DNA from 3 places in the Streptomyces sp. TG1A-60 genome. Region 1 is predicted to be linked to each of the others. Evidence: riboswitches for the same ligand, from Rfam matches in the RefSeq annotation. Region 1 holds a riboswitch; each other region holds the start of a gene.

What was found. Region 1 has a riboswitch for cyclic di-AMP ahead of WBG99_RS08125 (M23 family metallopeptidase). Riboswitches for the same ligand answer to the same signal wherever they lie in the genome.
Positions count from the first base shown of each region.
Region 2: it holds a riboswitch for cyclic di-AMP, as region 1 does, so the genes downstream of both, WBG99_RS12965 (NlpC/P60 family protein) here and WBG99_RS08125 (M23 family metallopeptidase) in region 1, are expected to answer to the same signal.
Region 3: it holds a riboswitch for cyclic di-AMP, as region 1 does, so the genes downstream of both, WBG99_RS13770 (LysM peptidoglycan-binding domain-containing protein) here and WBG99_RS08125 (M23 family metallopeptidase) in region 1, are expected to answer to the same signal.

Region 1 is NZ_CP147520.1:1,996,258-1,999,524, forward strand. Features, by position in the region: gene WBG99_RS08120 (GntR family transcriptional regulator) at 1-287, opposite strand, end outside; partial or broken gene WBG99_RS08125 (M23 family metallopeptidase) at 476-1,260, opposite strand; cyclic di-AMP (ydaO/yuaA leader) riboswitch at 1,273-1,447, opposite strand; gene WBG99_RS08130 (pitrilysin family protein) at 1,651-3,039, opposite strand; gene WBG99_RS08135 (pitrilysin family protein) at 3,036-3,267, opposite strand, start outside.
Region 2 is NZ_CP147520.1:3,122,844-3,126,110, forward strand. Features, by position in the region: partial or broken gene pcrA (DNA helicase PcrA) at 1-1,004, opposite strand, end outside; cyclic di-AMP (ydaO/yuaA leader) riboswitch at 1,246-1,420, shown strand; gene WBG99_RS12965 (NlpC/P60 family protein) at 1,429-2,625, shown strand; gene WBG99_RS12970 (hypothetical protein) at 2,660-3,013, opposite strand.
Region 3 is NZ_CP147520.1:3,285,536-3,288,802, forward strand. Features, by position in the region: gene WBG99_RS13765 (polyprenyl synthetase family protein) at 100-1,110, opposite strand; cyclic di-AMP (ydaO/yuaA leader) riboswitch at 1,755-1,957, shown strand; gene WBG99_RS13770 (LysM peptidoglycan-binding domain-containing protein) at 1,959-2,717, shown strand; gene WBG99_RS13775 (HAD family hydrolase) at 2,839-3,267, opposite strand, start outside.

The sequences.
Region 1 (3,267 bases):
CGGCGCTGGGCGGCCCGGGCGGCGCCCAGCGGCTCCAGCAGCATGCGCATCTCCAGCAGATCGGCGGCCTCCTGCTCGGTCGGCTCGGCGACGCACGCGCCCGCGTGTCGGCGGGTCACCACGAAGCCCTCGGCCTCCAGCGTGCGCAGCGCCTCGCGCACGGGGACGCGGCTGACGCCGTACCGGCGTGCGAGCAGTTCCTCGGTGAGGCGGCTGCCGCGCTCGTAGACACCCGCGACGATGTCATCACGGATCGCCGTGCATACCGAATGCGCCGGAATACGCATACCGACCTCCGCCTTAAGCCCCGTGAAACGTCGATGATTGACGCGTGTTCCAGCGACTCTATTGCAGCGAGCCGGAATTTCCGATGGCAGGCCGGAATCCATGGATATTTTTTGGACATCGGGTACGCCACAACGAGGAAAGCCCCGGCTCGGCGAGCCGGGGCCTCCCGCGAAGCACTGTGAGCGCGTCAGACGTTCACGCCGTGCGAGCGCAGGTACGCGAGGGGATCGATGTCCGAGCCGTACTCGGCCGTCGTCCGCGCCTCGAAGTGCAGATGCGCGCCGGTGACGTTGCCGGTCGCCCCGGAAAGGCCTATCTGCTGGCCCGGGGTGACCGTCTGGCCGACGGAGACGGCGATGGACGACAGGTGGCCGTACTGGGTGTACGTGCCGTCGTTCATCCTGATGATGATGTTGTTGCCGTACGAGCCCCCCAGCCCGCCTCGACGACGGTGCCGGAGCCCACCGCCTGGACGGCGGTGCCGGCCGCGGCGTGGAAGTCGACGCCGGTGTGGCTACCGGAGGACCAGACGGCGCCGCCGGCCTTGTAGCCGGTGGAGACGTACGAGCCGCTGATCGGGGCGACGTAGGAGTTGAGGCGCTCACGCTCGGCGGCGCGGGCGGCACGCGCCTTGATCTCCTCGCGCTCCTCGGCGGCGGCACGTTCCTGTTCGGCCTTCTCGGCGGCGGCCTTCCTGGCCGCCTCCTGTGCCTTCTTCTTGACGGCGGCCACCTCGGCGGCCTGCTGCTGGGCGACGGCTTGGGCGTCGACCTGCTCGGCGACCGTGTCCCCGAGGGTGATGATCTGGTTCAGTCCGGTCTGCTCGGGAGCCGGCTCCGCGGCGAGCGCGGGAGCGGCGAGGGTTCCGATGACACCGGTGCCGGTGAGAGCGGCGACGCCCACGTTCCTCGTGGTCGCGCGCTTCACGCGGCCGGGTCGGCGGTGCTTCCCGGGGGCGCGGGTGAACGCCATGAAGTGGCTGGTCCTTTCCTTCCCTCTCGCCTACCGGGTTAGCTGACGGGTTCGGAGCAGGAAGGTCTCCTACGGAAACCCCTCGTGTCGCGGCGCTTCGCGAAGGGCGTCCGATTCACCCCAGGGACTGCGGTGGGTCCCCGGCTCCCCTGGCTCGCGCCATACGGGGACTCGGCGATGACTGTCCGGTGCCGCGGCTGCGGCGGACTGCTGACGAACAGCCGGACTGACGCTAAGCGGGCCGTCCTCGAAATAACAAACGAATCACGGGTTTTGTAGCGCACGCCACAGGGCAGACGTGCAACCTCTGCCATCAATATGGACAAACAGGGGCCCCGGTGACTCCTCAGTCACCGGGGCCCCTTCTGTACGCCGCCTTCCGTCCTGCCTCTACTCCGCCGGTACGACGGTGACTTCGCCGATACCGAGGGCCCTGACCGGCTCCTCGATCGCGGCGGCGTCGCCGACGAGGACGGTCACCAGACGGTCCACCGGGAAGGCGCTCACGGCGGCCACGGTGGCCTCCACCGTGCCGGTGGCGGCGAGTTGCCGGTAGAGCGTCGACTGGTAGTCGTCCGGCAGGTACTGCTCGACCTGGTCGGCCAGTGTGCTCGCCACGGCCGCGGCGGTCTCGAACTTGAGGGGGGCGACCCCGACGAGGTTCTGTACGGCGACGTCGCGCTCGGCGTCGGTCAGACCCTCGGCGGCGAGGGTGCGCAGCACCGTCCACAGGTCGTCGAGCGCCGGCCCGGTGTTCGGCGTGTCGACCGAGCCGCTGACGGCTAGCATCGCGGTGCCCGAGCCGTCGGGCGCCGAGCGCAGCACCTGGCCGAACGCGCGCACGCCGTAGGTGTAGCCCTTCTCCTCGCGCAGGACCCGGTCCAGACGGGAGGTGAGGGTGCCGCCGAGGCAGTAGGTGCCGAGCACCTGGGCCGGCCACACGCGGTCGTGCCGGTCGGCGCCCACTCGGCCGATGAGCAACTGGGTCTGGACGGAGCCGGGACGGTCCACGATGATCACCCGCCCGGTGTCGTCGGCGGTCACCGACGGCACCGGGCGCGGCTTGGCCGGGGAGCTGGTCCAGGCGCCCAGGGTGTCGCCGAGCACCGCGTCGAGGTCGACACCGGTGAGGTCGCCGACGACCACGGCGGTGGCCGTCGCGGGGCGCACGTGCCTCTCGTAGAAGGCGCGTACGGCCGCGGAGTCGATGCCCTCGACGGTCTCCTCGGTGCCCTGGCGGGGGCGCGACATGCGCGAGTCGGCCGGAAACAGCTGCTTGGACAGCTCCTTCGCCGCCCGGCGGCCCGGGTTGGCCGTCTCGTGCGGGATCTCGTCGAGCCGGTTTGCCACCAGCCGCTCGATCTCGCTGTCGGCGAACGCGGGTGCCCGCAGGGCGTCGGCGAGCAGGCCGAGCGCCTTCGCCAACCGGGACACGGGCACTTCCAGGGACAGGCGTACACCGGGGTGGTCCGCGTGCGAGTCCAGGGTGGCGCCGCAACGCTCCAGCTCGGCGGCGAACTCCTCGGCGGAGTGCTTGTCGGTGCCCTCGGAGAACGCCCTGGTCATGATGGTGGCGACGCCGTCGAGGCCGGCCGGCTCGGCGTCCAGAGGCGCGTCGAGGAGCACCTCGACGGCGACGACCTGCTGGCCGGGACGGTGGCAGCGCAGCACGGTCATGCCGTTGTCCAGGGTGCCGCGCTCGGGCGCCGGGAAGGCCCAGGGCCTGGCCTCGCCGGCCTGGGGCTGCGGGTGGAAGTCCATGGTCGCGAGATCGGTCACTTCTCCGACTCCTCGTTCTCGTCGGTGGTTTCGGCGGCCTGCGCCGCGGCGGCCTCCTCTTCCTCGTCGCCGGCGACGGGCTCGTAGACGAGCACCGCGCGGTTGTCGGGCCGCAGGCGCGCCTTGGCGACCTCCTGGACCTCTTCGGCCGTCACCTCCAACACGCGGTCGACGGCGGTGAGGGCGAGCTTCGGGTCGCCGAACAGGACCGCGAACCGGCACAGTTCG
Region 2 (3,267 bases), 1.1 Mb from region 1:
GAAGGCGTAGATCGACTGGTCGGCGTCACCCACGACGCAGAGCTCGGCGGGGGGCACGTCCCACTCGCCGGGCGGTACGTCGACGGGGTGCTCTGAGGTACCGACCAGCTCTCTGACCAGGGCGTACTGTGCGTGATTGGTGTCCTGGTACTCGTCGACGAGGACATGGCGGAAGCGGCGCCGGTAGTGCTCGGCGACGTCCGGGAAGGCGCGGAGCAGGTTGACCGTCGTCATGATCAGGTCGTCGAAGTCGAGTGCGTTCGCCTCACGGAGGCGGGACTGGTAGAGCGCGTAGGCCTGGGCGAGGGTCTTCTCGAAGCCGTCGGAGGCCTGGGCTGCGAAGTCCTCCTCGTCGATCAGCTCGTTCTTCAAGTTCGAGATCTTGGCGCTGAAGGACTTGGGCGGGAAGCGCTTGGGGTCGAGGTCCAGGTCACGGCAGACGAGCGCCATCAGCCGCTTGCTGTCGGCGGCGTCGTAGATCGAGAAGGAGGACGTGAAGCCGAGCTTCTTGCTCTCCCGCCGCAGGATGCGGACACACGCGCTGTGGAAGGTCATGACCCACATCGCGGTTGCGCGCGGGCCGACGAGCTGCTCGACGCGCTCCTTCATCTCGCCCGCGGCCTTGTTGGTGAAGGTGATCGCGAGGATCTGGCCCGGGTGGACATGCCGCTCACCCAGCAGGTGCGCGATGCGGTGGGTGAGCACCCGCGTCTTGCCCGAGCCGGCGCCGGCCACGATGAGCAGGGGGAGCCGGCGTGCACCACGGCCGCGCGCTGGTTCTCGTTCAGCCCGTCCAGGAGCGCCGCCGCGTCGAGGGCGGGGCGGGCGGCGCCGTCGCGGTAGTACGCGTCCCGGTTCGGCGGCAGGTCGAACTTCCCGCCGAACAGGTCGTCCGGAAGCGGCTCCGGCACGTGATCGTCCTCGGGCGGCGGCGGGGGTCCCTCGTCATGGCCGCGGGGGGCCTGGAGGTCCGCCAGGAAGCTGTCGTCAAAGAGGCTGCTCATCGCTCTCCGAGTCTAGGCGCCCGCACTGACAGCGAGGGGCCGCCCCGGGAAGTCCGCGCCCACTACCCAACGGAACCACCCCGGAACGCTGAGCGATCGAGCATATCGCCTATCGCGCCGAAGGGGCCAAGGTCACGAAAACGTATCGGACATATCGAACACCAACCTTCACACGAGCCACACCAGTTGGCTAGCTTTTCCCCTCAGACCATGCGACCCAACCGGCGAACGTCGCCGGGCCGCACGGCCTCCGCCGAGTCCGGCACGCCTCCCGTGGCAGCCGGAGCCGGGGACCCACCGAACTCTGGGGTGAATCGACCCGACCGCCGCTCGCGGCAAGGGTCGTAGGGCAGACCTTCCGAAAGCTTGCGCCCGAACCCGACAGCTAACTCGGTAGGCGGACAACGGAAGGAGACGCCGAACCATGGCGCCGCACCGCAAGCCGCGTCCGACCGGCCGAACACGCGCGGGCATACGCACACCCGCGCTCGCCACGGCCGCCCTCACCTCCGTGGCCCTGCTCTCCCAGACGGCCACCGCCGCTCCGTCGGCCGACGACAAGCCGAGCCTGGAGGAGGTCGAGAAGAAGGTCGACGACCTCTACCGTCAGGCCGGGACGGCGACCGAGAACTACAACGCGGCCAAGGAGAAGACGTCCCAGCAGAAGAAGAAGGTCGACACCCTCCTCGACGACGTCACCGAGCGCACGGAGAAGCTCAACGAGGCACGGGAGCAGTTGGGGTCGTTCGCCGCCGCCCAGTACCGCGCGGGTGCGGCAGCCCCCGACCAGGCGTCACTGCTCCTGGCGGACGACCCAAAGGACTACTTCGACCAGGACCAGCTGATGGGCCGGTTGACGGACCGCCAGAAGGGCGCCGTCGACGCGTACGTCACGCAGCAGGCCGAGGTGACGGAGCAGCGCCGGAAGGCGAGCGACAGCCTCGAACAGCTCACCGAGTCGCAGAACGCCCTCAAGACCAGCAAGGCCGAGGTCCAGGCGAAGCTCGCCGAGGCCCGCCGGCTCCTCTCCACGCTCACCGCCGAGGAGAAGGCCCGGCTCGCCGCGATCGAGCAGCGCGAGCAGGAGGAGGCCGAGCGCAGGGCTGACGAACTGACCCGCCGGCAGGCGGCGGCCCAGTCGGCGACCGAGGAGACCCTGGGGGCACCAAGGGCCCAGGGGACCCCGGAGGGGGCTCCCACCGGCGCGGAGACGTTCGCCACCGGCACCGAGACCTCCGCCCCGGCCGAGGACGCCACCTACGCCTCGAAGGCCGCCAAGGCCCTCGCCTTCGCCCGCGCCCAGGTCGGCAAGCCGTACGTCTGGGGCGCGACCGGCCCCGGTTCCTACGACTGCTCCGGCCTCACCCAGGCCGCCTGGAAGGCCGCCGGCGTCGACCTCCCCCGCACCACCTACGACCAGGTCACCGCCGGCACCGCCGTCTTGCTCGCTGATGCCAGGCCCGGCGACCTCGTCTTCTTCTACGACAACCTCGGCCACGTCGGCCTCTACATCGGCAACGGCATGATGATCCACGCCCCGAAGCCGGGCGCGTACGTGCGCGAGGAGTCGGTCTTCTACGACGGGGAGTCGTCGATCCGCAGCGTGCTGCGACCGGCGTAGGCGACGGCGCTCGGGCAGCCGGCGTCGGGTGCCGTCAGGTCCAGAGGACCGCGATGAAGACGTTCACCGTCGTCAGGGCGCCCACCAGCCCGAACAGCCGCTTCTCCACCGTCTCCTCGTCCCGTTTCACGTACACCAGCCCCAGGATCACGATCAGCAGCGCCAGTTTGACGCCGATCTTGATGTTGTTGACGGGCTGGTCGTCGGCCTGGTTGAGGCCGACGAGGAGGGCGCCGGTGACGAGCATGACGAGGGCACCGTGGAACATGGCCGGGACGAAGCGTGCGGTGCCCTGGCCCATGGCCTTCAGCTGGGTGAGGAAGCCTCCGAGGAGGGAGGCGATGCCGATGATGTGGAGGGCGACGAAGAGGTGGATGAGTACGTCCATGGGCGGAGCCTAATGAGAGGCCCGTGTGGTCTCGGGCACCGGGGCGGGTGCGGGGTCGGTGCTCCGTGGCGCCCGGGACGCGGTCCCCGACGCTGAACGACCTTGCATATATGCGCTCCATAGCACCATCCCGTCCCCGCCGGGCTCGGAATCGCCGCATCGGTCATCGCACAGCGTGAAGTTGGCGGCGCCCGGGAGGGATCACGGTCACATACGGTCACCCCGCGGTCGGTGCACGCCACTTCCGCACAACG
Region 3 (3,267 bases), 1.3 Mb from region 1:
CGCGACGGCGCCGCCGAGCGCGGCGGGCCCGGCAACCCCTTCGCGCAGCTCCCAGCTCGTGGAGGGGGCGGGCAGGGGCGGCGAGGGCCGTTCGGGCGCCTAACCCGCCCGGTGCACGACCGCGTCGCACAGCTCCACGAGCGCGGCCTTCGCGTCGCACTCCGGCAGGGGCGTCAGCACGGCGCGCGCCTCCTCGGCGTAGCGGATCGTGTCGCGGCGGGCCTGTTCCAGGGCGGGGTGGACGCGGAGCCGGGTGAGGGCCTCGGCGTGCCGGGCCTCGTCGGTGAGATCGGAGTCGAGCAGCTCGCACAGGGCGATGTCGTCCGGCAGCCCCAGCCGTCCCGCCCGCTCGCGCAGCCGCAGCACCGGCATGGTCGGCACGCCCTCGCGGAGATCCGTCCCCGGTGTCTTGCCGGACTCGTGCGAGTCGGAGGCGATGTCGAGGACGTCGTCCGCGAGCTGGAAGGCGACGCCGAGCCGCTCCCCGTACTGGGTCAGCACGTCGACCACCGTCCCGTCGGCTCCCGCCATCAGCGCGCCGAGCCGTCCGGCGACCGCGACCAGGGAGCCGGTCTTGCCGCCGAGCACATCGAGGTAGTGCTCGATCGGGTCGCGTCCGTCGCGCGGCCCCGCCGTCTCCAGGATCTGCCCGGTGACCAGCCGCTCGAAGGCCTCGGCCTGGATACGGACGGCGTCCGGACCGAGGTCGGCGAGGACATGCGAGGCACGGGCAAAAAGGAAATCGCCGGTCAGAACGGCCAGGGAGTTGTCCCAGCGCGCGTTCGCACTCGGCACGCCCCGGCGCACCTCGGCCTCGTCCATCACGTCGTCGTGGTACAGCGTGGCGAGATGCGTCAGCTCGACCACCACGGCCGAGGGCACGACCCCCGGCGCGTACGGGTCGCCGAACTGCGCCGCGAGCATCACCAGCAGCGGCCGGAACCGCTTGCCGCCCGCGCGCAGCAGGTGCTGGGCGGCCTCCTGGATGAAGGGCACCTCGCTCTTGGTGGCTTCGAGCAGACCCTCCTCGACGGCCGCTATTCCGGCCTGGACATCGGCTTCGAGAGCCTGGTCCCGCGCGCTCAGCCCAAACGGCTCGACGACGGTCACGAGGGTTCTCCTGTCTGCTGACGTCTGCTGACGGTCACACGGTCGGTCTCACGGTCGATGACAAAGTTTGTCGATCTGTCGCTGCCATCACCCGAGTCAGCGTATCCGGTCACCTTTCGATCGCCACGAGCGCCCACGGGTTCGCCCGGGGTGGTATGGGACCGCACTCTCCGTATTGCTGATCAACTGATGCGCGCCGATATCCGCCGACGCACACGCCACGCCCCGGCCCGCACGGCGCACCAGGTACCGGCCCGCACGGCGCCCCCGCACACGGTCGCGTACGGCGCCCCACGCGACGCCCCGTCCCGGGCGCCCGCGCCCCCTTCCCGTCCCGCACACACCCCTGCCACCCTCGGCCCGAGTTGACCGATTTGCGGAGTACCGCCCACTTCACCCGACTCCTCTCGTGAGTTGAGTCACGCGCTCCCCGTGCGACACCTTCGCCCCACCCCGTGGATTCTCCCTTTGCGGTAGGCAAGTTGAGCCGCACCCCGCACCCGCACCAGAACGCCGGAACACGACGAAGTCAAGGTCAACTGGATCAATCCACCCAACCGGGACTTGTTCCTGCCATGTGCTCTCGCATACGTTCACACCTCGTCCGGACGGATCGCCGAATCCTGCCGCCGCCCGGACTCCCCACCCACCACTCATCCACGCACGGCAGGAGCGGGGGACCCAGGCAAGCCGCCGGTCCGTCTTTCCCCATCGGACCGGCTAGGGGTGAAGCCACGCGCAGTACGAGCGGACGCGGCACGCACAGCGACCGCCGGACGACGCGCGCGGCCGGGCATCTCCAGCCCGAACCCGACAGCTCACCTCGCAGGCGCCGGAGAGGAATCCTCATGCCCGCACGAGGCAAGCACCGTCGCCCCAGAACCAACCCGCTGACCCGTGGTGTCGTCGCCGCCGGAACCGGCGGGGCCGCACTCGTCCTCCCGCTCGTGGTCGCCACCACCGCGAACGCCGCCGTACCGGCCCAGGCCGCCACCTCCGTACAGTCAGCCCCGCGGTCCGCGCCGGCCGCGGCGGCCAAGTCCCTTACGTACACCGTGGTCTCCGGTGACACGCTCTCCTCGATCGCGCGCAAGCACGGCACGAGCGGCGGCTGGCAGCGGCTCTACAAGGACAACCGCGCGGCCGTCGGCGACAACCCCGCGCTGATCCACCCGGGCCTGAAGCTGGCAGTGAAGGCGAAGAAGTCGTCCACCGCGCCGAAGGCCTCCGCGTCCGGCATGGCGTCCAAGGCCTCCACGGCCACACAGGCGTCGCTCAAGACGTACACGAACGACCTCGACGGCTGGATCCGCGAGTCGCTGGACATCATGGCGCAAAAGGGAATCCCCGGGACGTACAACGGGATTTACCGCAACATCATGCGGGAGTCGTCGGGCAACCCGCAGGCCATCAACAACTGGGACTCCAACGCCGCCGCGGGCACCCCGTCGAAGGGTCTCCTGCAGGTCATCGACCCGACCTTCGCCGCCTACCACGTGGCCGGCACCCCGTACGACCCCTACGACCCGGTCGCGAACATCACGGCGGCGTGCAACTACGCCGCCGCGCGGTACGGCTCGATCGACAACGTCTTCGGGCCGTACTGAACCGGGCGTGCTGAACCGGCCGTACCGAAGCAGGCGTGCTGACCCTGCCGTGCTGAACCCCTCGCCCAGGGCCTGATCCGCCGACAGGCCCTGGGCACACGGGCACACGGGCACACGGGCGCTACGAGAACAGCCGGTCCAGCACCACAGCGATCCCGTCCTCCTCGTTCGAGAGGGTCACCTCGTCGGCGACGGCCTTGAGTTCGGGGTGGGCGTTGGCCATGGCGACCCCGTGCGCGGCCCAGTCGAACATCGGGATGTCGTTGGGCATGTCACCGAAGGCGATGGTCTCGGCCGGAGTCAGTCCGAGATGGTCGGCGGCCAGGGCGAGGCCCGTCGCCTTGGTGATGCCGCACGGCTGGAGTTCGACGGTGCCGGGCCCCGACATGGTGACCGTCGCCAGCGAACCGACCGCCATGCGCGCCGCCGAGGCCAACTCGTCGTCGGACAGACAGGGATGGCGCAGCAGCACCTTGCTGATGGGCTCGCACCACAGGTCGTCCCGGCGCGGCACGCGTACGGCGGGCAGCGTGGGGTGCGGCATGAGGTA